One region of the Pseudodesulfovibrio thermohalotolerans genome, then DNA from elsewhere that is predicted to be linked to it. Evidence: predicted binding sites of a transcription regulator. Region 1 holds the regulator's gene; each other region holds the start of a gene.
What was found. The regulator sigma-54, encoded in region 1, starts transcription at its own class of promoters, with help from an activator protein. The targets are predictions, from matches to a motif close to CTGGCACGGNNNNTGCTT.
Positions count from the first base shown of each region.

Region 2: a site for sigma-54 is predicted at 2,906-2,923, ahead of hpsG ((2S)-3-sulfopropanediol dehydratase). Genes of this name have one in related genera too.
Region 3: a site for sigma-54 is predicted at 1,571-1,588, ahead of nifJ (pyruvate:ferredoxin (flavodoxin) oxidoreductase). Genes of this name have one in related genera too.
Region 4: a site for sigma-54 is predicted at 2,902-2,919, ahead of LF599_RS15620 (NifB/NifX family molybdenum-iron cluster-binding protein). Genes of this name have one in related genera too.

Region 1 covers NZ_CP120635.1:2,069,800-2,075,243, reverse strand. Annotated here, with positions in the region: gene LF599_RS09870 (KdsC family phosphatase) at 1-59, shown strand, start outside; gene lptC (LPS export ABC transporter periplasmic protein LptC) at 60-677, shown strand; gene lptA (lipopolysaccharide transport periplasmic protein LptA) at 718-1,521, shown strand; gene lptB (LPS export ABC transporter ATP-binding protein) at 1,524-2,249, shown strand; gene rpoN (RNA polymerase factor sigma-54) at 2,487-3,896, shown strand; gene hpf (ribosome hibernation-promoting factor, HPF/YfiA family) at 3,933-4,472, shown strand; gene LF599_RS09840 (PTS sugar transporter subunit IIA) at 4,475-4,924, shown strand; gene rapZ (RNase adapter RapZ) at 4,943-5,444, shown strand, end outside.
Region 2 covers NZ_CP120635.1:250,066-255,509, reverse strand. Annotated here, with positions in the region: gene hpsH ((2S)-3-sulfopropanediol dehydratase activating enzyme) at 1-252, opposite strand, end outside; gene hpsG ((2S)-3-sulfopropanediol dehydratase) at 346-2,817, opposite strand; gene LF599_RS01195 (amidohydrolase family protein) at 3,310-4,140, shown strand; gene LF599_RS01190 (TRAP transporter substrate-binding protein) at 4,951-5,444, shown strand, end outside.
Region 3 covers NZ_CP120635.1:2,558,809-2,564,252, forward strand. Annotated here, with positions in the region: gene LF599_RS12175 (sigma-54-dependent transcriptional regulator) at 1-756, shown strand, start outside; gene LF599_RS12180 (DNA-3-methyladenine glycosylase I) at 765-1,319, shown strand; gene nifJ (pyruvate:ferredoxin (flavodoxin) oxidoreductase) at 1,668-5,258, shown strand; gene LF599_RS12190 (L-lactate permease) at 5,367-5,444, shown strand, end outside.
Region 4 covers NZ_CP120635.1:3,325,801-3,331,244, forward strand. Annotated here, with positions in the region: FMN riboswitch at 2-149, opposite strand; gene LF599_RS15605 (hydrogenase maturation nickel metallochaperone HypA/HybF) at 295-651, shown strand; gene hypB (hydrogenase nickel incorporation protein HypB) at 667-1,326, shown strand; gene LF599_RS15615 (sigma-54 interaction domain-containing protein) at 1,481-2,812, shown strand; gene LF599_RS15620 (NifB/NifX family molybdenum-iron cluster-binding protein) at 2,968-3,318, shown strand; gene LF599_RS15625 (Mrp/NBP35 family ATP-binding protein) at 3,431-4,306, shown strand; gene LF599_RS15630 (N-acetylneuraminate synthase family protein) at 4,441-5,444, opposite strand, start outside.

The DNA of each region.
Region 1 (5,444 bases):
CCTTCATCATTGAAGCCCGGGGCCTCAAGGAAAAAGCCCTCAATTACTGGGTGGACTAGATGAAAGGCCGTCCGGCTCTGATTCTTCTCGTCATATTCGCTTTGGGGCTGCTTTTAGGCGTGGGCGTCAACGAACTCTTTCTTTCCGATCCTATTCTGGAGCCGAAGGAAGACGTTGAGCGCGCCCCCATATCCCGTGAGGCCATGTTCGCCGACGCCGATATTTCGGCTGAGGACATCGAATTGGTGCAGGGCAAGCAGGGAAGTCTGAATTGGAAGCTCCTGGCCAAAAGCGCGAAGTACAATCAGGAACTCGGTATCATTGCCGTGAATTTCCCGCAGCTCACCGCGTTTTTCGGCGATGACCGCCAAGAGGTCTATGTGCAGTCGGAGCGTGGCGAGGTGGATCAGGAGAATGACAACCTCACACTGTACGACAGGGTCAGCGGCCGCTTCGGCGATTTGGCCTTGGATGCCCAGCAGCTTGATTATGTGGGGGCGATAGGTAAGGTGTACCTCAAAGGCGGCGTCTCGTTGCGCCGTTCCGACATGATCGTCCAGGCCAAGGCCCTGGAGATCGATCTTGTCACGAGACAACTGGTGGCCGCAGGTGGCGTGGAAGCGTTGCTGGCCCCCGAGGGACTGGTTGGAAGTCCTTTGCAAGACGACAAGGAATAAGACGTTGCTGAATACGGTTCGCCAAACGGTTATTTTGCTGATGCTGGTTGTGCTCCTGATTCCGGCCGGGGCGATGGCCCAGGACTGGGGCGAGGTGTCCGAGGCTACGGTCAACCTCAACGTTCGCAAGGAACCCGCTCCGGGCTCGGCTCATGTGGTCACGCTGACCAAAGGGCAGCGGGTGAGGACCGACTTTCCGCAAAACGGCTGGGTGGCAGTATTCGAACTCGATGAAAAGGAACGCGACCTGTCCAAAGCCATCGGGTATGCCAACGCCAAATATTTCAAAACAGTACAGGTGAAGAAGGCCGAACCCACGCCGGCCGCCGCTCCGCAACAGGATTCCGGCGAAGGCGAGGTCAAGGCGCCCGTGGCCGAGACTCCGCCGCCCGCATCCGTTCCGGTGAGTGTCGATCCGAGCCGTGCGCCGGTAAAGATCACCTCCGACCGCATGACCTATGACGAGGCGGGCAAGGTCATTTCCTTCGAAGGCAACGTTGTCGCGGTCCACGGCGAACTGACCCTTTGGGCCGACAAACTTTCGGCCTACCTTTTGGCTGACGGACAGAGGAAATTCTCGGCCGACAGCGTTGAGCGAATCGTTGCCGAGGGCAGTGTTCGAGCCAAGAAGGGCAACACCGAGGGAACCTGCGGCAGACTGACCTATCTGGTCGGCCCGCAGCTTCTCAAGATGGAACAGAATCCCAAGTTGCAGGACGGCCCCAATTCCCTGACGGGCGAAGTCATCAATTTCCATATCAAGGACGACCGGTCGGAGGTCATAGGCGGCGAGCAGCGCGTCAAGGCCATCTTCATGACCCCCGGCAACATGAAGGTGCAATAGCCATGGGCGAAGGTCTGCGCGCAACCAACCTGTCCAAGCGGTACGGCCAGAAAGAGGTCGTGCATGGCATCAACATCGAGCTCAACTCCCGGGAAGTCGTCGGCCTGCTTGGCCCGAACGGCGCGGGAAAGACCACGACGTTCTACATGCTTGTGGGCATCGTGCAGCCCAATACCGGGGTGGTCACCCTGGATGGGCAGGAGCTTACGGACAAACCGCTGCACGAACGCGCCCGGCTTGGGGTAAGTTATCTGCCGCAGGAAAGCTCCATCTTCAAGAAGCTGACCGTGCGCCAGAATTTGGAGATCATTCTCGAACAGACCTCCATGACTTCCAAGGAGCAGCGGGCGAGGGCGGATGAATTGCTTGAGATGTTCACCATCACCAAGCTGGCGGATCAGGCGGCCATGTTTTTGTCCGGCGGTGAGCGGCGCAGGCTGGAGATTGCCAGGGCGCTTATTCTCGACCCGCAGTTCATTCTTCTTGATGAGCCATTCGCGGGTATCGACCCCATCGCGGTCATCGACATCCAGGAAATCATCTCCGTACTCAAGTCCATGGAGATCGGTATTCTCATTTCCGACCACAACGTTCGGGAAACTTTGAATATTTGTGACAGAGCCTATCTCGTTTACGAAGGTACGGTCATTCTTGAAGGGGCTCCGACCGATATCGTGAAGTCCAGCCGAGCCCGGCAGATTTATCTGGGCGAAGATTTCCGGCTCTGATTCACCGCCCACATCTTTTTTTAGCTTTCTCGATTTACACTGTACCCAAAGGTTGGTACACTTTTTTCATACCATAATATATTCGATTGATTGCGAATAGAAACAGGATGTTATCACAATGGTGTTGCATCCTTTAATTCGTTGTGGCATAGTTCAACCGAAAGAAATGGCAAGCCGAGCAAAAAAAATTTCTTTATCCGGCAGCCGATAAACGCAACCCTAAGCGAGTGACGAATCATGGGATTGGAACTTCGACAACAGCTCAAGCTCTCACAGCAACTGGTCATGACGCCCCAGTTGCAGCAGGCCATCAAGCTGCTGCAACTCTCCCGTCTTGAACTGTTGGAGACGGTGCAGCAGGAATTGTTGGAGAATCCTTTCCTGGATGAGACCGAAACCGAAACCGAGGTATCGGACAAGTCCGAGGTTCTGACCGAGTCTCAGGCCGAAGAGGAACTGGTCCGCAATGCGGATTGGGAGAACTATCTCGGCGAATTTTCCTCCACCTCCAAGCAGGCGTTGTCCCGCGACCTGGAAGTGCCTGAGGAGGGCGTTTCCTTTGAGGCGCGGTTGGCTTCCAAGCCGTCCCTGGAAGGCCATCTCAATTGGCAGATGCGGCTTTCCAGTTTCAGCGAAAGCGAGCTTGCGATTGGTGATGTCATCCTCGGCAATCTTGATTCCAACGGCTATCTCCAGGCTTCCATGGAAGAGTTGACCGCCATGGTTCAGGCTTCCGAGGAGGAGATTGAGAGCGTACTCACTCGCATTCAGCATCTCGATCCCGTCGGGGTGGGCGCGCGCACTCCGCAGGAGTGTCTTCTGGTTCAGATGGAGGTTCTTGATTACGACGACCCGATCCTGGTGTCCCTCGTGCAGGACCATCTGGAAGATCTGGAAAAGAACCGCTACAAGCCCCTTGCCCGCAAGTTCAAGATTTCCATGGAAGAGCTCAAGGAGTATTTGGATCTTCTCCAGACCCTGGACCCCATGCCGGGCGCCAATTTTTCCAGCACTGAGCCGCACTATGTCAGCCCTGATGTCTTCGTCTACAAATACGGGGAAGATTTTGTCATCATTCTTAATGAAGATGGGATGCCCCGTTTGCAGATGAACACCTTCTACATGGACTCCATGAAGGGGGCGGCCGACAAGGAAAAGGAATACTTTCAGGAAAAGATGCGCTCCGCCGCGTGGTTGATGAAAAGTCTGTACCAGCGGCAGCGAACCTTGTATAAAGTAGTTGAAAGTATTGTCGGTTTTCAAAGAGCCTTTTTCGAGGAAGGCGTAACAAAGCTCAAACCCCTGATCCTCAAGGAGGTGGCTGAGGATATAGAGATGCACGAGTCCACCGTGAGCCGGATCACTACCAGCAAGTATGTTTCGACTCCTCATGGAATTTTCGAGTTGAAGTTCTTCTTCAACTCGGCCCTGGACCTCAATGACGGTTCCCAGGTGGGTTCGGAGAGCGTCAAGGCGCTCATCAAGCAAATGATCTCGGAAGAAGACACGAAGAAACCGCTCAGTGACGAGAGAATCGGCGAAATCCTCCAGGAAAAGCTGGAAGTGAATATCGCCAGGCGCACGGTCGCCAAATACCGCTCGGCCATGGGCATTCCTTCTTCTTCCAAACGCAAGCAGTATTTCTAGATTCTGCTTGCCGCAAACGCAACCAGGAGGCAGCGTATGAACATCAGCTTCACTTTCAAGAATTTCGAGCCTTCCGATCACCTCAAGGGGTACGCGGAAAAGCGTTTTGAAAAGGTAGCGAAATACGTTTCCGATGCGGAAGCAGATCTCCAGGTCAATTTGTTGGTCGACAAGTTCCGCCACAAGGCGGATGTGATCCTGAACTCGGATCGCATTCATATCTCGGCCTACGAAGATTCTGAAGATATGTATTCGACCATCGACATGGTCCTGGACAAGCTGGAAGCCCAGCTCCGCAAGATGCGGGAAAAGATGAAGAACCGCCCCAGACAGGCGCGTCCCAATAAAATGGCGCAGATGAACTACCTGTCCTTCGAGGAAGGCGGCGGTGCAGCTCCAACCATCGTTGGCTCCGACGCATACGAGCCCAAGCCCATGTCCGTGGACGAGGCCGCCATGCAGTTGGATGCCCTTGAAAATGAGTTCCTGGTGTTTCGCAATTCGGAGACCGAAGGCGTTAACGTCATATACAAGAGAAAAAACGGCGATTACGGACTGATCGACCCCGGTAACTAAGCATGAAACTCAGTGATTATCTGGCGAAGGAGCTGATCCTTCCCGAATTGCAGTCCGAGAACAAGTCGGACGTATTGCATGAACTAGTCGCCCCCTTGGGCGAACAATATCCAGAGATGGACACGGACCTGGCGGTCCGTGTCCTTCTCGATCGAGAAAGACTCGGATCCACCGGGATCGGCGATGGCATCGCCATTCCGCACGGCAAGCTTGAGGACTTGGAGAAGGTCATCGTTGTCGTGGGCCGCAGCCTGAAAGGCGTGGAGTTCGAGGCGCTCGATCACAGCCCCTGCAACATTTTCTTCCTGGTGCTCGCGCCGGAACAGGTGGCGGGTATGCATCTGCGCGTTCTGGCTCAGATATCCCGTCTTCTCAAGGACGAGGAATTCCGCAAGGCTTTCCTCACGGCTGAAGATACTGAGGCTCTCTGGACTCTCCTCAAAAGCGTCTAAACCGATGGGTGTGCACCGATGACGTCGAACAATTCCTTTCCCGTGGTCATCGTTACCGGACTCTCGGGTTCCGGCAAGAGTACGGCTCTTCGGGTTTTCGAAGACCTCGGCTTCTTTTGTATCGACGGCCTGCCGTCCGAAATGTCGCCCAAGCTGGCTGACCTTATTCTCAAGTTCGATACCAAGTATCGGGGGCTTGCGCTAGGCATGGACCTGCGCCAGCTCGAATTTGTGGACGGATGGGCTCAGGCGCTGGAAGGTTTTCGAGAACTCGGCATCACCCCGCAGGTCCTTTTCCTTGAGGCAAAGATGGCTGAGCTGGTCCGTCGTTACGCCACGACCCGTCGGCCGCATCCGCTGGAGTATGGCAATCTCGGGTTGGAACAGGCTTTGGAGAAGGAGAAACAGCTTCTTGAGTTGGTGCGTTCCCAGGCCGCTTTGGTTCTGGATACCACGGACTATTCGATCCATGATTTGCGCCGGGTCATTCAAACAAAATGGTCGGCCCTTGAGGACGTGG
Region 2 (5,444 bases), 1.8 Mb from region 1:
GGCGATAAGGCCGCCTTCCGCGGGGGAAATGGCTCCCTGGGGACAATTATCTATGCAACGCGTACACTTATCGGTGGTCAGGCACTTCATCGGGTTGAAGCCCAGCTGGGGCTTCCTCATCTGCGATTCAGGGTTGCTGCACCAGGCGCAACGAAGTGGACATCCTTTCAAAAAAACAATGGTACGAATGCCGGTGCCGTCGTGGACGGAAAAATTCTGGATGTTGAAAACGATACCTTCATTGGCGCTCATTGCGGGGTCCTTTGGAAAAGTTGTGAATTGAAAGAGTCGTGTTCGTGAAATGCGGGGAACGGGAAATCCCGTTCCCCGCGTGTTTTTCACAAACTACATATGTTCGTGTTCAGTACGGTTGATGATGTCGTTCTGCAGGTCGCGGGACAGGTCGCAGAAGTATGCGGAGTATCCGGCGATACGAACGAGCAGGCTGCGGTACTTGTCAGGATCTTTCTGAGCGGCCAGCAGGGTCTGCTTGTTGATGATGTTGAACTGAATGTGCCACAGATGCAGGTCGCACCAAGAACGGATCATATCCACGATCTTCTGGGTGCCGGCCTCGCCTTCGACAACCTTCGGGGAGAGCTTGACGTTCAACAGGCGGGAAGCACGGTTTTTCATGCCGCGATTCTTGGAGTGGTAGTTGGACATCAGGACGGCAGTGGGACCCATGTGGTCGGCGCCGTGGGAAGCGGAGGAACCATCGGAAAGAGCGGTCCAGGCTTCGCGGCCGTTGGGCAGAGCGGAAACGACCTTGCCGAAGGGAACGTGGGAGGTGATGGGCACGTAGCGCACATCCAGGTTCACGCCGCGCTCCTTGGAGTACTTCGCGGCGTAACGCTGGCAGACCGCGTCGATTTCCTTGGCGATGGCGTCGGCGTACGGATCATTGTTGCCGTAGCTCGGAGCCGAACGCAGGATCTCGCGGATGTCTTCGTATCCATCGAAATTGGCGGTGATGGCCTTGAGGACTTCTTCCATGGTCAGCTTCTTGTCTTCGAAGACGACCTTCTTGATGGCGGACAGACAATCGACCACGGTACCGTAGCCCAGGAACTCGAAGTAGGAGTACTCAAGGCCGCCGGGAATGAACTGGTTCTGGAGGTCCAGACCTTCCTTCATGCACAGGTCGTGCAGGACGGAAGCCAGCGGAGTAGCGAAGTGCTCGGGGCGCAGGGAGTCAACGATGTACTGCTGGCGGAAGGCCTTCACGAGCAGGTTGTTGTGCTGCTTGATGTAGGCGTCGTAGAACTCGTCCCAGGTCTTCATCTCAGTGACGTCGCCGGTTTCAAGGCCGATGACTTCGTCACCGTACTTGAGCATACGTCCGTTGTGCATGGTCATTTCAACGGCCGTGGCGAAGTTAACGTACACACAACCGGAGGTGTAGGTCTCGATGTTGGGCATACGGGCTTCGGTGCAGCCGGAGACGGAGTAGTCCATGGCCTGGTCGTAAGGAGCACCCTTGGCGGTGTACAGGGGAATGACTTCCTCATCGTTGATAAGCTTCGGAAAACCGGAGCCGTCCTTGATGGTCTCGGCTATTTCGGCCAGGAACCGCTCCGGGGAACAGGAGTGGATACGGGCGGCCAGGTCGGGGTAGTTCAACGGAAACTCACGCTTGGACTCCAGGAAGAGGTAGGACAGGTCATTGGTGGCGTCCTCGCCCTGCGGGGTCTGGCCGCCGATGGTGACGGCTTCCCAGTGGGCATAGCCTTCATTGAACTCATTGCCGGTGGGGTTGATGTAGAGGTCGATGAACTGAGCCATCTCAACCCACATCATTTCCAGCAGCTCCTTGGCCTGTTCGCGGGTCAAGGTACCGGCTTCGAGGTCCTGCTCGTAGTACGGGAACAGGTACTGGTCCATGCGGCCGTTGGAGATGATGGCGGAAGCCTTCTGCTCGATGCGAGAGAACATCTGCACGAACCACTGGGACTGGATGGCGTCGCGGAAGTCCTTGGCGGGCTCGGCGGGCATACGCTCACAACGGTCCGCCATGGCCAGCAGCTCGGCCTTGCGGATCTTGTCGGTCTCCTTGGCGGCCAGATCGCGGGCGAGATCGGCGTGGCGGCGGGCCCACAGCGTGATGGCATCGCAGATGATGACCATGGCCTCGTAGAAGGGACGCTTTTCCCACATCTGGACCGGGCTCTGATCGTCGAGTTCGGCCAGATGTTCCTCGGCTTCACGCTTGATGTCATTGAAACCGCGCTTCAGAACCTTGTCGTAATCGTGGACCCACTGCAGGGCGGAGCGGTAAGAGGAAGTTTCGGAGACAACGAACTTAGACTTCAGGCCCATGTCATCGTCGTAAGTCACGCCACGCAGGTCGTCGGGCATGGCTCCGTTCAGGTGCTCGTGGTAGGTCTTGCCCTTCCAGAAAGGAGCGATTTCGTTGACAACGATATCGACTTCCTCAGGAGTGATCTTGAAGGGGCTCTTTTCGCGTTTGTCCAGCTCACCGAGGATGGAATAGAAGTCGCCGTCGATCTCCGGGTACAGGATGCCGTAACGGCCAAGCTTGCCTGCACGACCGGCGATCAGGGAGCCGGGAGTAATATATACGGTCATTTTCTCAGCGCAGTTCATCAGAGCCTTGGCCCAACGCAGGACCATGGGCTGGCCTTCGGTGGCCTTCATGGACTCGGTGAAGTACCGGGCGCGCTCAATGTCGATAAAAGGCGTGGTCATGTGGAAAGAATCAAGAATTTCATAGATGCGTTCGCGGCCGGCACGGGTGTCGACGCTGTTCGCAATCCGTGCCTCCTGGGGCGACAGGCAGCAGTCACAATTGGTCATTTCAGTACTCCTAAATAATGAATGTTAGCTGGTGCTTATTCTTAAAATAATGGTTGTGGAGCCACGCGCTCAGAGCGCACTTCACAATAAGCATCGATCATGCCAAACACTCAACATACTGTTTTTACTAACCTATCCGTTTAAAACCCCTATTGACGGGAAAAACAGCAAACCAGCCATCTTGTTGCGCACCGACAACATAATCAATTTTTATTCTTTTATTTCATTTGATTACCAAGCTTGTTGCAGTTGCGCACAAAGTCGCTTGTTGCAATTGAGCACAAAGTCCCGACTTGCCTTCAACATGAATTTTCACTTCGTCAGAACGCTTTGAGCTTTCTTTAAAGAAATGGGCACGGTGTTCCACTGCCAGACATTCTCGATTTGCCTGCGCCCTGCTTCATAAACCGCGCCTTGACGAGAAAAGTCATGGCACTGCCTTTGCAAAACGGGCTGGAACAATCGAACGCACTCGTTCAAAGGAGAATACTCGTGCAGATTATCGATTTTCGTTTTCGGCCGAATACCCAGGCCACCATTGACGGCTTTACAAACAGCACCATGTTCAAAGGCATGTTTGCCAAAATAGACCTGACCCGCCTCGTGGCCCAGGAAGTCCCTGATGTTGTGGAAATGATCAAGAAGCACAATGTCGTAAAGGCCGTCATTACCGGCCGGGACTGCTCCATGACCTATGATGCGGCAGCCAACAACGCCGGAGTCATGTCATTCGTTAAGGAATTTCCCGACATGTTCCTCGGATTCATGGGCGTAGATCCCCACAAAGGCATGGACGGCGTTTACGAGCTGACTCGCCAGATCAAGGAAGAAGGGATGCATGGCGCGGCCATCGACCCATACCTGGCCAAACTTTTCGTGAATGACGCCAAGTATTATCCGATCTATGCCAAGTGTTGCGAATTGGATATCCCCATTGTCGTCTCCACCGGCCCGGGCACGCTGGTGCCGGGCGCCGTCATGGAGCACGCCGCCCCCCGTTATATCGACTACGTCGCGCGCGATTTCCCTGAACTGAAGATTGTCATCAGCCACGGCGGATACCCCTGGGTCGAAGAGGCCATCATGGTCACCGAGCGCAATGAGAATGTGTACATGGAGTTGTCCGAATACGAGCGCCATCCCGGCGGAGAAGCGTACGTGAAGGCAGCGGTCAATCTTATAGGCGACAAGCTGCTTTTCGCCAGCGCCCATCCCGGGGCCGACTTCCGCGATGCCATAGCCATGTACAAGGGTTTCGGCCTGCCTGATGATGTCTTTGAAGCCATCATGTTCAAAAACGCCAAGAAGGTGCTCGGCCTATAGAGGTCCAGCACCCACCCACTATCCAAAGGGACGTGAAAACGTCCCTTTTTTGTGCCCGAAGCAAAGACAAGCAATCCGGGATCGGCACCTGCATCCATGTGAAATTTGTCTCAGGAAAGGGGTAAAGTTGCTTGCCCCGCCTGAGTCTGATACGCCAAAATTCTAGCTGTCTGTTGCTGCCGCGCAACCGTTTCCGCCGTGCAACATTCCAACGTTTTATTCCTAAAAAACAGTAGGATACAACTTAGTTTCCGGGCAAAAAAACTATTTGTTGCACTGCGGAAACATACGGTCGCCTTTGCCTTTTTCAAATTGTTTTACAATTCACAAGTGATGATTCTGGACGATCTGAAAAATTCAAAATTTTTATTAAAGACTTGGAAACTCCTTTTCTCATTCATAGTCTAAGTCTTTTAGTATGTTGTATAAATAACGCTTGTAGTTATCCTTATTAGCTGTGGCTTAGCCACACACTTTGTGCAAGCTATTGTTCTTGTTTTCACAAGAGAGGCACCCTCCTTGCAAATTTATAAACCAGTTCGTGCGGGTGAGGGTTCTGCCGAACTGGAGTTGCCGTCGTATCCTCAATTGGTGTGGAGCCCAATTCAAGACGCGACTCTGACCATAGCTCAGTATGGCTACTGGTAAGTTCTATTTAAATACAGTCAGATTGTGATTTTACAGCCTTTTCGAAAATCAAATGTAAAATCGTCAACCAATGAAACGACTGGATGGCCCGCGATGCCCAGGCATCGCAGCCAAGGGGCTTTTCCATAAGCCCGCTCAAAACCTGTCAATCTGGAGCCTATAATGAAAAAAACATTGATCCTGATTATGACCGCAGCATTGTTCCTATTTTCCACCTCAGCTTTTGCGGAAAACTACAAGGGAACCATGATCATGGCCGCTACGGCCAATCCCTCCGGAAGCCTTCATGCCGTCGCATTGGAAAAATTCAAGGAAATCGTTGAAAAGGAGTCGGGCGGCAAGGTTCGGGTAAATCTATTCCTGGGCGGCTCCATGGGATCGGAACAAGCGAATGTGAAGCAGCTCCGCGACGCCGAGCTCCACGTTGCAGTCCTGGCGGCAGGCAACCTGACCCCCTTTGCGCCCGCAGCCACCATTACCATTCTGCCCTACCTCTTCCCCCAGATTGAAAATGCATACAGCCTCTTCAGAAATGACGGCTTTGTTTCAGATCTGGGCGACACGGTCGCCACTCAGAGCATGACCCGCCCCTTGGGCTGGCTCATCGGCGGCTACCGCGTGCTGACCAACTCCAAGCACGACATCACCAAGATTGA
Region 3 (5,444 bases), 490 kb from region 1:
GGCGGCACCCTGTTCCTGGACGAGGTGGGCGAAATGCCGCTGTCCATGCAAAAGGCCTTCCTGCGCGTTCTGCAGGAGCGCACTTTCCGCCCGGTGGGCGATACCCGCGAGCAGACCAGTGATTTCCGGCTGGTTGCGGCCACCAACCGCGACCTGGACGACATGGTCGAAAAGGGAACGTTCCGTTCCGACCTGCTGTATCGCCTCAAGACGATGCACATCCACCTGCCGCCTCTTCGGGAACGCCCCGAAGACATCAAGTCCCTGGCCACCTACCGGGTCAACCAGCTCTGCCGTCAATACTCCATGCCGCTCAAATCCTTCGGATCGGACTTCCATCCGGCACTGGAAAACTACGACTGGCCCGGCAACGTGCGTGAGCTGTTCAACATCCTGGAACGGGCCGTGGTCACATCGGGCACCGAAAAGACGCTTTACGCCATGCACCTGCCGCGCGAACTCCGCATTCGGGTGGCCAAGGAACAGATCGAGCGCATGACCAACGCGGCCCCCGAGGAAGAAGCCCGCGCACCGCGCTACACGGAACCAGTCCGAAAAATCGGACAGGACATCTTCGAAGACATTTTCGAACAGGAACTGCCCACCCTGCGCGATTTCAAGAGCACCGCCGAGAAGGTCTACCTGGGCGAACTTATCCGCCAGTGCGACGGCGACCTGTCCCGCATTCTCGAAGTATCCAAGCTCTCCCGCTCCCACTTTTACGGCCTGCTCAAGAAGTACGGCCTGTCTCTCTAGGAGACGGTATGGCCGACTTCGCCACCTATTGCGACCTCTGCGCCGCCCGGGCGGCTGACGACCTGGACCGCGTTTACCACGACACCCGGTACGGCTTCCCGGTTGTGGACGACAACGAACTGTTCGCCTTGCTCATCCTGGAGATCAATCAGGCCGGACTGAGTTGGCGAACTATCCTCAACAAGGAAGAGAACTTCCGCAAGGCGTTCGACGGATTCGACATCCCCACCGTGGCCGCCTACGGAGAATCGGACCGGACTAGGCTCCTGGCCGACGCCGGAATCATCCGCAACCGGCTCAAGATCGACGCCGCCATCCACAACGCCGGGGCCGTGCTGGAACTCCAACGCGAATACGGCTCCTTCAAGGCGTGGCTCGACGCCCATCACCCCCTGGACAAACAGGAGTGGGTCAAACTCTTCAAGAGCCGCTTCAAATTCGTGGGCGGTGAAATAGTGGGCGAGTTCCTCATGAGTTCGGGCTACCTCAAAGGCGCTCACGCGGAGTCCTGCCCGATACATCGAAAAATCCTGAAAGCCGGACCGCCCTGGGCCGTCATTTAGCAGGGCTGACCACTCCATATTCCCCGTATCATGGGCTTTTCCGGACTGTCCGTTTTTTTGGACAGTCCTTTTTTCGTGTTTCTCGAACCAGTTTTTTGGGCGGGAAACCCCGTGGTCCGTGATTTTATCATATCCATATTATTTTTTCCGTCCTATTTTTCAGACTCGACTTCGTGTCCGACACGCCCCCTCCTTCTCGTCTGCTTTTCCATAACATGCTGAAAGTACGGCTGATTTGCTTTTTCACAAAGTTGGCACGAATGTTGAGTAGTGTCAGTGTCTTCAAAGGAAAGGGTCCGCGCTGCGGACGCCTAAAAATCCGACGACCCCAATTAGGAGAAGAATCTAATGTCCAAGATGAAAACGATGGATGGCAACACCGCCGCCGCCTGGGTGGCCTATGCCATGAGTGAAACCGCCGCCATCTACCCCATCACGCCCTCGTCCACCATGGGCGAGATCGCGGATGAATGGGCGGCACAAGGCCGCAAGAATATTTTCGGGCAGACCGTTGAGGTCCGCCAACTGCAGTCCGAGGCAGGCGCCGCGGGCGCCGTGCACGGCGGTCTCGCCGGCGGCGCGCTGACCACCACTTTCACCGCCTCCCAGGGCCTGCTGCTGATGATCCCGAACATGTACAAGATCGCCGGCGAACTGCTGCCCTGCGTCTTCCATGTGTCCGCCCGCGCCCTCGCGGCCCACGCCCTGTCCATCTTCGGCGACCACCAGGACGTCATGGCCTGCCGCCAGACCGGCTTCGCCATGCTGGCCTCCGCCTCTGTCCAGGAAGTCATGGACCTCGCCCTGGTCTCCCATCTGGCCACCATCGAGGCCAGCGTGCCTTTCGTCTCCTTCTTCGACGGCTTCCGCACCTCTCACGAGATTCAGAAGATCGAGACCATCGACTACGAAGACATGAAGCCCCTGCTGAACATGGAGAAGGTGGCCGAGTTCCGCAACCGCTCCATGAACCCCGAGCATCCGGACATCCGCGGCACCGCCCAGAACCCGGACATCTACTTCCAGGGCCGCGAAGCCTCCAACAGCTACTACGAAGCCATCCCGGCCATCGTGGAAGAGTACATGGACAAGGTTTCCGCCCTCACCGGCCGCAACTACAAGCCCTTCGACTACGTCGGCGCCGCCGATGCGGAACGCGTCGTCATCTCCATGGGCTCCTCCTGCGAGACCATCGAGGAAGTTGTCAACCACATGGTTGAAGACGGCGAAAAGGTCGGCCTCATCAAGGTGCGCCTGTACCGTCCGTTCTCCGCCAAGCATTTCCTGGCCGTGCTGCCCAAGTCCGCCAAGTACGTGTCCGTGCTCGACCGCACCAAAGAGCCGGGCGCGCTGGGCGATCCGTTGTACCAGGATGTCAGCACCGTCTTCCTGGAACAGGGCAACGGCCCCGTCGTCACCGCCGGCCGCTACGGCCTGGGCTCCAAGGAGTTCACGCCCGCCATGGCCAAGGCCGTGTTCGACAACATGGCGACCGACGCTCCCAAGTCCCACTTCACCGTGGGTATCGAGGACGACGTCACCAACGCCTCCCTCGTCACGACCGGGACCCTGGACACCACCCCTGAAGGCACCGTCCAGTGCAAGTTCTGGGGTCTCGGTTCTGACGGAACCGTCGGTGCCAACAAGCAGGCCATCAAGATCATCGGTGACAACACCGACATGTACGCGCAGGGCTACTTCGCCTACGACTCCAAGAAGTCCGGCGGCATCACCATCTCCCACCTGCGCTTCGGCCACTCCCCCATCCAGTCCACCTACCTGGTCACTTCGGCCGACTACGTGGCCTGCCACAACCCGAGCTACGTGCACCTGTATGACGTCCTCGACGGCATCAAGGACGGCGGCACCTTCGTGCTGAACTGTTCCTGGACCGCCGACCAGATGGACAAGGAGCTGCCCGCCGCCATGCGCCGCACCATCGCGCAGAAGAACCTCAAGTTCTACACCGTCGACGCTGTCAAGATCGCCGGCGAAGTGGGACTGGGCGGCCGCATCAACATGGTCATGCAGACCGCCTTCTTCAAGCTGGCCGACGTCATTCCCTTCGAACAGGCCGTCAGCCTGCTCAAGGACGGCATCGACAAGGCATACGGCAAGAAGGGCCCGCAGATCGTCGAGATGAACTGCGCCGCCGTCGACAAGGCCGCCGACGCCATCGTCGAGATCGCCATCCCGGCCTCCTGGGCCGACCTGGCCGACGACCCGAAGGCCGACACCGACGAGCCCGATTACGTCAAGAACATCATGCGTCCGGTCCTGGCCCAGAAGGGCGACGACCTGCCGGTTTCCGTGTTCTCCGTGGACGGCACCGTGCCGCTTTCCACCTCCAAGTACGAAAAGCGCGGCGTGGCCATCAAGGTCCCCGAGTGGATCGCCGACAACTGCATCCAGTGCAACCAGTGCGCCTTCGTCTGCCCGCACTCCGCCCTGCGCCCGGTGCTGGTCTCCGACGATGAGATGAAGAACGCTCCGGCCTCCTTCGCCACCGTCGACGCCAAGGGCAAGGACGTCAAGGGCCTGCGTTACCGTATGCAGGTCAACACCATGGACTGCCTGGGTTGCGGCAACTGCGCCGACATCTGCCCGGCCAAGGAAAAGGCGCTGGTCATGAAGCCCATCGCCACCCAGACCGACGCCGAGGTGCCCAACTTCGACTTCACCGAGACGGTCTCCTACAAGAACGCCTTCAAGCGTGACTCCGTCAAGGGCTCCCAGTTCAAGCAGTCGCTCCTGGAATTCTCCGGCGCCTGCGCGGGCTGCGGCGAGACCCCGTACGTCAAGGTGCTGACCCAGCTGTTCGGCGAGCGCATGATTATCGCCAACGCCACCGGCTGCTCCTCCATCTGGGGCGCTTCCGCACCTTCCACCCCCTACTGCACCGACAGCGACGGTTTCGGTCCCGCCTGGGGCAACTCCCTGTTCGAGGACGCGGCCGAGTTCGGCTTCGGTATCGAGATGGGCGTCAGCAACCGCCGCAATACCCTGATCGCCAAGTGCGAAGAGGCCGTCGCCTCCGCCACCGGCGATGTCAAGGCCGCCCTTGAGGGCTGGTTGGCCGCCAAGGACGACGCCGCAGGTTCCGCCGAAGCCGGCGCTACCCTGAAGGCCGCCCTGGAAGGCGCCGACGACGCCCTGCTGAAGGAGATCGCCGCCGGTTCCGACCTGTTCACCAAGAAGTCCGTGTGGATCTTCGGTGGTGACGGCTGGGCCTACGACATCGGTTACGGCGGAGTGGACCACGTCCTCGCTTCCGGCAAGGACGTGAACATCCTGGTCATGGACACCGAGGTGTACTCCAACACCGGCGGACAGGCCTCCAAGGCCACCCCGCTCGGCTCCATCGCCAAGTTCGCCGCCGCGGGCAAGGGCACCGGCAAGAAAGACCTGGGCCGCATGGCCATGACCTACGGCTACGTCTACGTGGCCTCCGTCGCCATGGGCGCGGACAAGCAGCAGATGCTGAAGGCCTTCAAGGAGGCCGAGGCCTACAAGGGACCCTCCCTCGTCATCTGCTACGCCCCGTGCATCAACCAGGGCATCAAGAAGGGCATGGGCAAGACCCAGTTGGAGCAGAAGCTAGCCGTCGCTTCCGGCTACTGGCCGCTGTACCGCTTCAACCCCGAACTCACCGAACAGGGCAAGAATCCGTTCACCCTGGAATCCAAGGCTCCCGACGGAAGCCTCCAGGAGTTCCTGTCCGGCGAAAACCGCTACGCCATGCTCGAACGGTTCCACCCGGAACTGTCCAAGGCGTTCCGCGAAAAACTGGAAAAGGACTACGCCGATCGTTACGCCATCCTCACCCACATGGCCGATGCTGACTACAGCAAGGCCGATATGGAAGAGCCCGCTGCGTGCGAAACCGGTGTGTCGGCCGAAGCTCCGGGTTCCGGCGAACCCTGCGATGACGGCAGATAAGAGTTAGAGGCATGTGCGGGGAGGGGCGTTGCGGAGGCTTCTGCCTAACCCTCCCCGCACATTCATTAAAACGTGAGGCAGCCCCTCACACCCATGGAGGTTTGTTTAATGTCTATTGAAGTGCTCGCATTGGTCGCGCTGCTGCCCATCCTGGTGGCGCTCGTGCTCATGGTCGGTATGCGCTGG
Region 4 (5,444 bases), 1.3 Mb from region 1:
GCCTCATTCTCTTCATTCCGGACTATAACCGTCGGCCCCGGATTTACACCGGGTCTGCTCGTCCCTCTCCACCCGGAGAGGCGCTCGCGGGCTGACTGGCAAGCCAGATCACCGCCGGTGGGGACTTCCACCCCGCCCTGAGAACAAGTTGGTTTTCGTCATATGCCCCAACTGACTCGCAAGTCAACCGATACGGATACATTTCATAGGGGTTTTCCGCCAATGGGTCCGGGTATTGCCGGAAGCAGGAAAACCCCCTTGATACCATAGGGAAATCGGTGTAGTGCGTTCTCCATGCATGAAATGTCGATTGTCGAATCCATCCTTGGCATCCTGCGCGAAGAGATGGTCAAGTATGACGGCCAGAAGCTCACGAAAGTGACCATCAAGAACGGCAGACTTGCCGGAGCGGTCACCGAATCCCTTCAGTTCGCCTGGGAAGCGCTCATTCCCGGCGGAGAATTCGACGGAGCCGAGCTAGAAGTCATCGAAGTGCCGGTGAAGGTTGCCTGTGGCGAATGCGGAGAGATCTTCAGCCCGGAGCACACCCGATGTATGCCCTGCCCCAAGTGCGACGCCCTGCTGGGCCACGAGGTGCTGGAGGGCAAGGAACTGCTCATCGACTCCATCGAAGTGGACGACCAGCAATAAAGACAAGGAGAAACCATGTCCAAGGAAGTGACCATAGTTCGCAATGTTCTCGAAGCCAACGACAGGCTGGCTGACGAGTTGCAGAAGAAATTTCGGGTCAAGAAGATCCTGTGCCTGAACCTGATGAGTTCGCCGGGCGCGGGCAAGACGACCCTGCTCGAACGGACTCTGACCGACCTCAAGGACGAGTTCAAGATGGCGGTCATTGAAGGCGACCTGCAGACCGACAACGACGCCCAGCGCGTTGCCGCCACCGGCGCACAGGCCGTGCAGATCAACACCGAGGGCGGCTGCCACCTGGATTCCGGCATGGTCATGGACGCACTCAAGGCCATCGACACCGACGATCTGGACATCCTTTTCGTGGAAAACGTGGGCAACCTGGTCTGCCCGGCAGAATTTAACGTGGGTGAAGACTACAAGGTCACTCTCCTGTCCGTGGCCGAGGGCGACGACAAGCCCGAGAAATACCCGTTCATGTTCCACATCTCCGCGGTCATGCTGCTCAACAAGGTGGACCTGCTCCCCTACGTGGATTTCGACCTCCAAAAGGCCGAAAATCACGCCAAGAAGCTGAACAAGGACATCGAGGTCATGCCCATCTCCGCGCGGACCGGCGACAACATGGAGCAGTGGTACGAGTGGCTTCGCAAGAAGCGCGCCGAGAAACTGTAGTCGACACGCTTCACAGCCGACTATGAACGACAGGGCCGCCTCAGGGCGGCCTTTTTTCATGCCCCGTTCCTGCCTGGCAGTACCCGGACAAAGTGGGCGAATTTTTCGCCCATCACCTCTTGGCAAGCAGGCCGGACGGATGTAGGGTCGGCCCATGCCGTTCCCAAAAGACCTACCGCTCGAAGCCGTGTTCGCGTCCATCGCCGACGGATTGTTTACCGTGGACGCGGACTGGAACGTGACCTATTTCAACGAATCCGCGCAGCGGATCACCGGCATTTCCAGTGATGACGCCCTGGGCCGCAAGTGCTGGGACGTGTTCCGCTCCTCGCTCTGCGACGGCCAATGCGCGCTCAAGTCCTGCATCCGCAAGGGCGGGCGCATCGTCAACAAGTCCATCTTCATCGTCCGCTCCGACGGCACCACCCTGCCCATCGCCATCTCGGCCTCGCCCCTGAAGGACAACGACGGCAACGTGATCGGCGGGGTGGAGACCTTCCGCGACCTGACCGACATCCACGTGGCCCGGCAACAGGCCAAGGACATATACAGGTTCGAGAACATCGTGGGCCGCAGCCAGGCGTTGGAAAAAATATTCCGCATCCTGCCGCAGATCAGCCGGTCCGAGGCCACGACCCTGCTGCTGGGCCAGAGCGGCACCGGAAAGGAACTTTTCGCCCGGGCCATCCATTCCCTGAGCCCGCGCCGGGACGGGCCGTTCGTCGCGGTGAACTGCGGCGCGTTGCCCGACACCCTGCTGGAATCCGAGCTGTTCGGCTACAAGGCCGGAGCCTTCACCGACGCGCGCAAGGACAAGCCGGGCCGGTTCGAACTGGCCGACGGCGGCACGGTCTTTCTGGACGAGATAGGCGACATGCCCCAGAACCTCCAGGTCAAACTCCTGCGCTTCCTCCAGGAAAAGACCTTCGAGCCGCTTGGCGGCCTCACTCCGATGCACGCCGACGTGCGCGTGGTAGCCGCCACCAACCGGAATCTGGAAGACGCCGTGGCCGAAGGGACGTTCCGCCAGGACCTCTTCTACCGGCTCAACGTGGTCACCCTGACCCTGCCCCCGCTGACCGAGCGGCAGGAGGACCTGCCCCTGCTCATCGACCACTTCCTCGCCGAGTTCAACGGACTGCGCAACAAGGCCATCCGGGGCGTCAGCGAGGACGCCATGCACGTGCTCATGCGCCACGACTACCCTGGCAACGTGCGCGAGCTGGAAAACATCCTTGAATACGCCTTCATCCTCTGCCCGGACGGATTCATCCAGGTGGAGCATCTCCCGGAATACCTTCACCCGGCCAAGCCCTCCGCCGATGCGCCCGACGGGCTGTCCGGGACCATGGACGCCATCAAGCGCCGTGCCGCCAGGGAAGCCGTGCGCCGCAACAGCGGCAAACGCATGGCCGCGTGTCGCGAACTCGGCATCACCAAAGACACTTTGCGCCGCCTGCTGGTCGGTTCCGATCAGGGCGAATAATTCGCCATCACCTTACATTTCGGGCGAATAATTCGCCCAACAGAACGACCCTCTACAATTTAACATATTGAATTTATTATGATTTTAATTTGGCACAGTCCATGCTTATTTAAAAACAACCGGTTCGGGTCCTGCCGGACATTTGGAGAGAGACGATGAAGACGGATTCCGCCAAGCTGATCTGCCTGGCGTGCTACCAGGACCGACTGGCGTCCGTGTGCGAGAACGCGGACGGATACAAGCTGTTTGAAATACGTGACGACAACTTTTACCCCGCAGGCCTCCTATCCCTTCCCTCAAAGGACCCTATGGACAGGACATCCGCCATATTGGCCTGCGGGGTAACCATTTTTTTGTGCGGGGCCATCCGCAACCGGACCCGGCACGCCCTGGAGCGAGCCGGAATCACGGTCATCCCCTGGCTGACAGGCACCGAGAATCAGGTGCTCGAAGGCTACCTCCACGATGGCCTCGCCGAATTGACCATGCCCGGAGCGACGGTTTGACTTTTTTCGGGCCATGGTTATCTCTCTGTGACCCGGCCGCGACCGTTCGCCGGTTCGGGACCTGCATGTACTTCTAAGGCGGCTTCGGGTCGCCGTTTTTCAGGAGAATAGTATGAGTGGTTGTGAAGGATGTTCCTCCGCCTCGCCTGACGGAACCTGTACCAGCACCACGGGCTGCGACAAGCCCGAAGAGCAAAAACTGCAAAAGACCCTGGGCCGCATCAAACACAAGATTGTGGTTATGTCCGGCAAGGGCGGCGTGGGCAAGTCCACCGTGGCCGCAAACATCGCCGTGGCCCTGTCCCTCGCGGGCAAGAAGGTCGGTCTGCTCGACGTGGACGTGCACGGCCCAAGCGTGCCGCGTCTGCTCTCCCTCAAGGGCCAGCAGCCGCACATCGGCGACCAGGTCATGGAACCTGTGCCCTGGAGCAAGAACCTGTCGGTCATGTCACTCGGCTTTCTGCTCCAGGACGATCGCCAGGCCGTCATCTGGCGTGGTCCGGTCAAGATAGGTCTCATTAAACAGTTCGTCGAAGACGTCATGTGGGGCGATCTCGACTACCTCATCGTCGACTGCCCTCCGGGAACCGGCGACGAGCCCCTGTCCACCATGCAAACCCTCGGCCCCACCGCCATGGCCGTCATCGTCACCACCCCGCAGGGCGTGGCCATCGACGACGTCCGCCGGTCCGTGTCCTTTGTCGGCGAAGTGGGCAACCGCGTGCTCGGCATCGTTGAAAACATGTCCGGCTTCGCCTGCCCCGATTGCGGCAAGGTCCACGACATCTTCAAGTCCGGCGGCGGCGAAGCCCTCGCCAAGGAAGCGGGCGTCCAGTTCCTCGGCCGCATCCCTCTCGATCCGGCCGTGGCCGAATCCGGCGACGAAGGCTACCCCTTCATGAAAGTCCACCGCGATACCGCTACAGGCAAGGCCATGGAAAAGATCATCGCTCCTGTCCTCGCCCTCCCCGACCCGCCCAAGGCATAGTCGGACGCAGCGTCAAGAATCAAGGCGGCCGCGCATTGCGCGACCGCCTTTTTTTGCGCCCCGGTTTTCAAAGGCGCAAAAAAAAGTGTGGACGCATCCCGCGCCCACACTTTTTCACGACTTGTGTATTCGTCCTAAGACGAAGCGGCTCCGGCGCAAGCGGACTGAGTAAGCCTGAGGGTATCCCATTGGGCGGGCTCCTCGTGCTTGACGGGGCGATTGAGGGCTGCGCCGAGGACTTCGTCCCAATGGACCGGGGAGATGCCCACGCGCGGGCAGCGGGTGGTCAGGTCGGCCTCGGTGAGCACGTGCCCGGCGGGCAGGTCCCGAGAAAACACGATGCACTTGCGAAGTTTTTTGGCGGCGGCCTGTTCATCGGGGAAGACGACCTTGCCCTTGACCTGGACGGCCTTTTCGACCTCGCGGATCATGGTCACCATGGCGGCCAGCTCGGCAGGTTCGAGAGAGGCCTGGTGATCGGTGCCCTTGAGGGTCTTGTCCAGGGTGAAATGGCGTTCGACCACGCAGGCGCCCAGAGCGGCGGCACCCACGCTGGGGCCGATGCCCTTTTCATGGCCGGAATAGCCCACGGGCACGCCATAGCGTTCGCGCAGGGCGTCCATGACGGGCAGGCCGATATGTTCTTCCGGGCAAGGATAGGTGGAATTGCAATGCAGAAGGATGATGTTGTCGTGGAAGGCGCGGATCTCGGCCATGGCCACGTCGATATCATCCAGGCCGCTCATGCCGGTGGACAGGATGACAGGAATGTCGGCCTTGGCGTATTTGCGCACCAGGGGGACATTGACGAGTTCGGCGGAGCTGATCTTGAGCAGCTCCACGTCCAGTTCGAGAATCTGGGCCAGGCTCGGATCGTCCCAAGCGGAGGCGAAAAAGACGAGGCCGAGGGATTCGCTGTACTCCTTGAGCCGGGCCATCTGATCGATGGACAGTTCAAGGGCGTTGCGATGCTCGCCGTAGGTGGGGCCGAAGCTGTTGGGGCCGGTATAGGGCGCGGCCCGTCCCTGACGGGTAAGCAGCGCCTCGCTGTCCCGCTTCTGGAACTTGACTCCCTGGACTCCGGCGGCAGCGGCCTCGTCGAGCATCCGCTTGGCGATGTCGAATTCGCCCTGGTGGT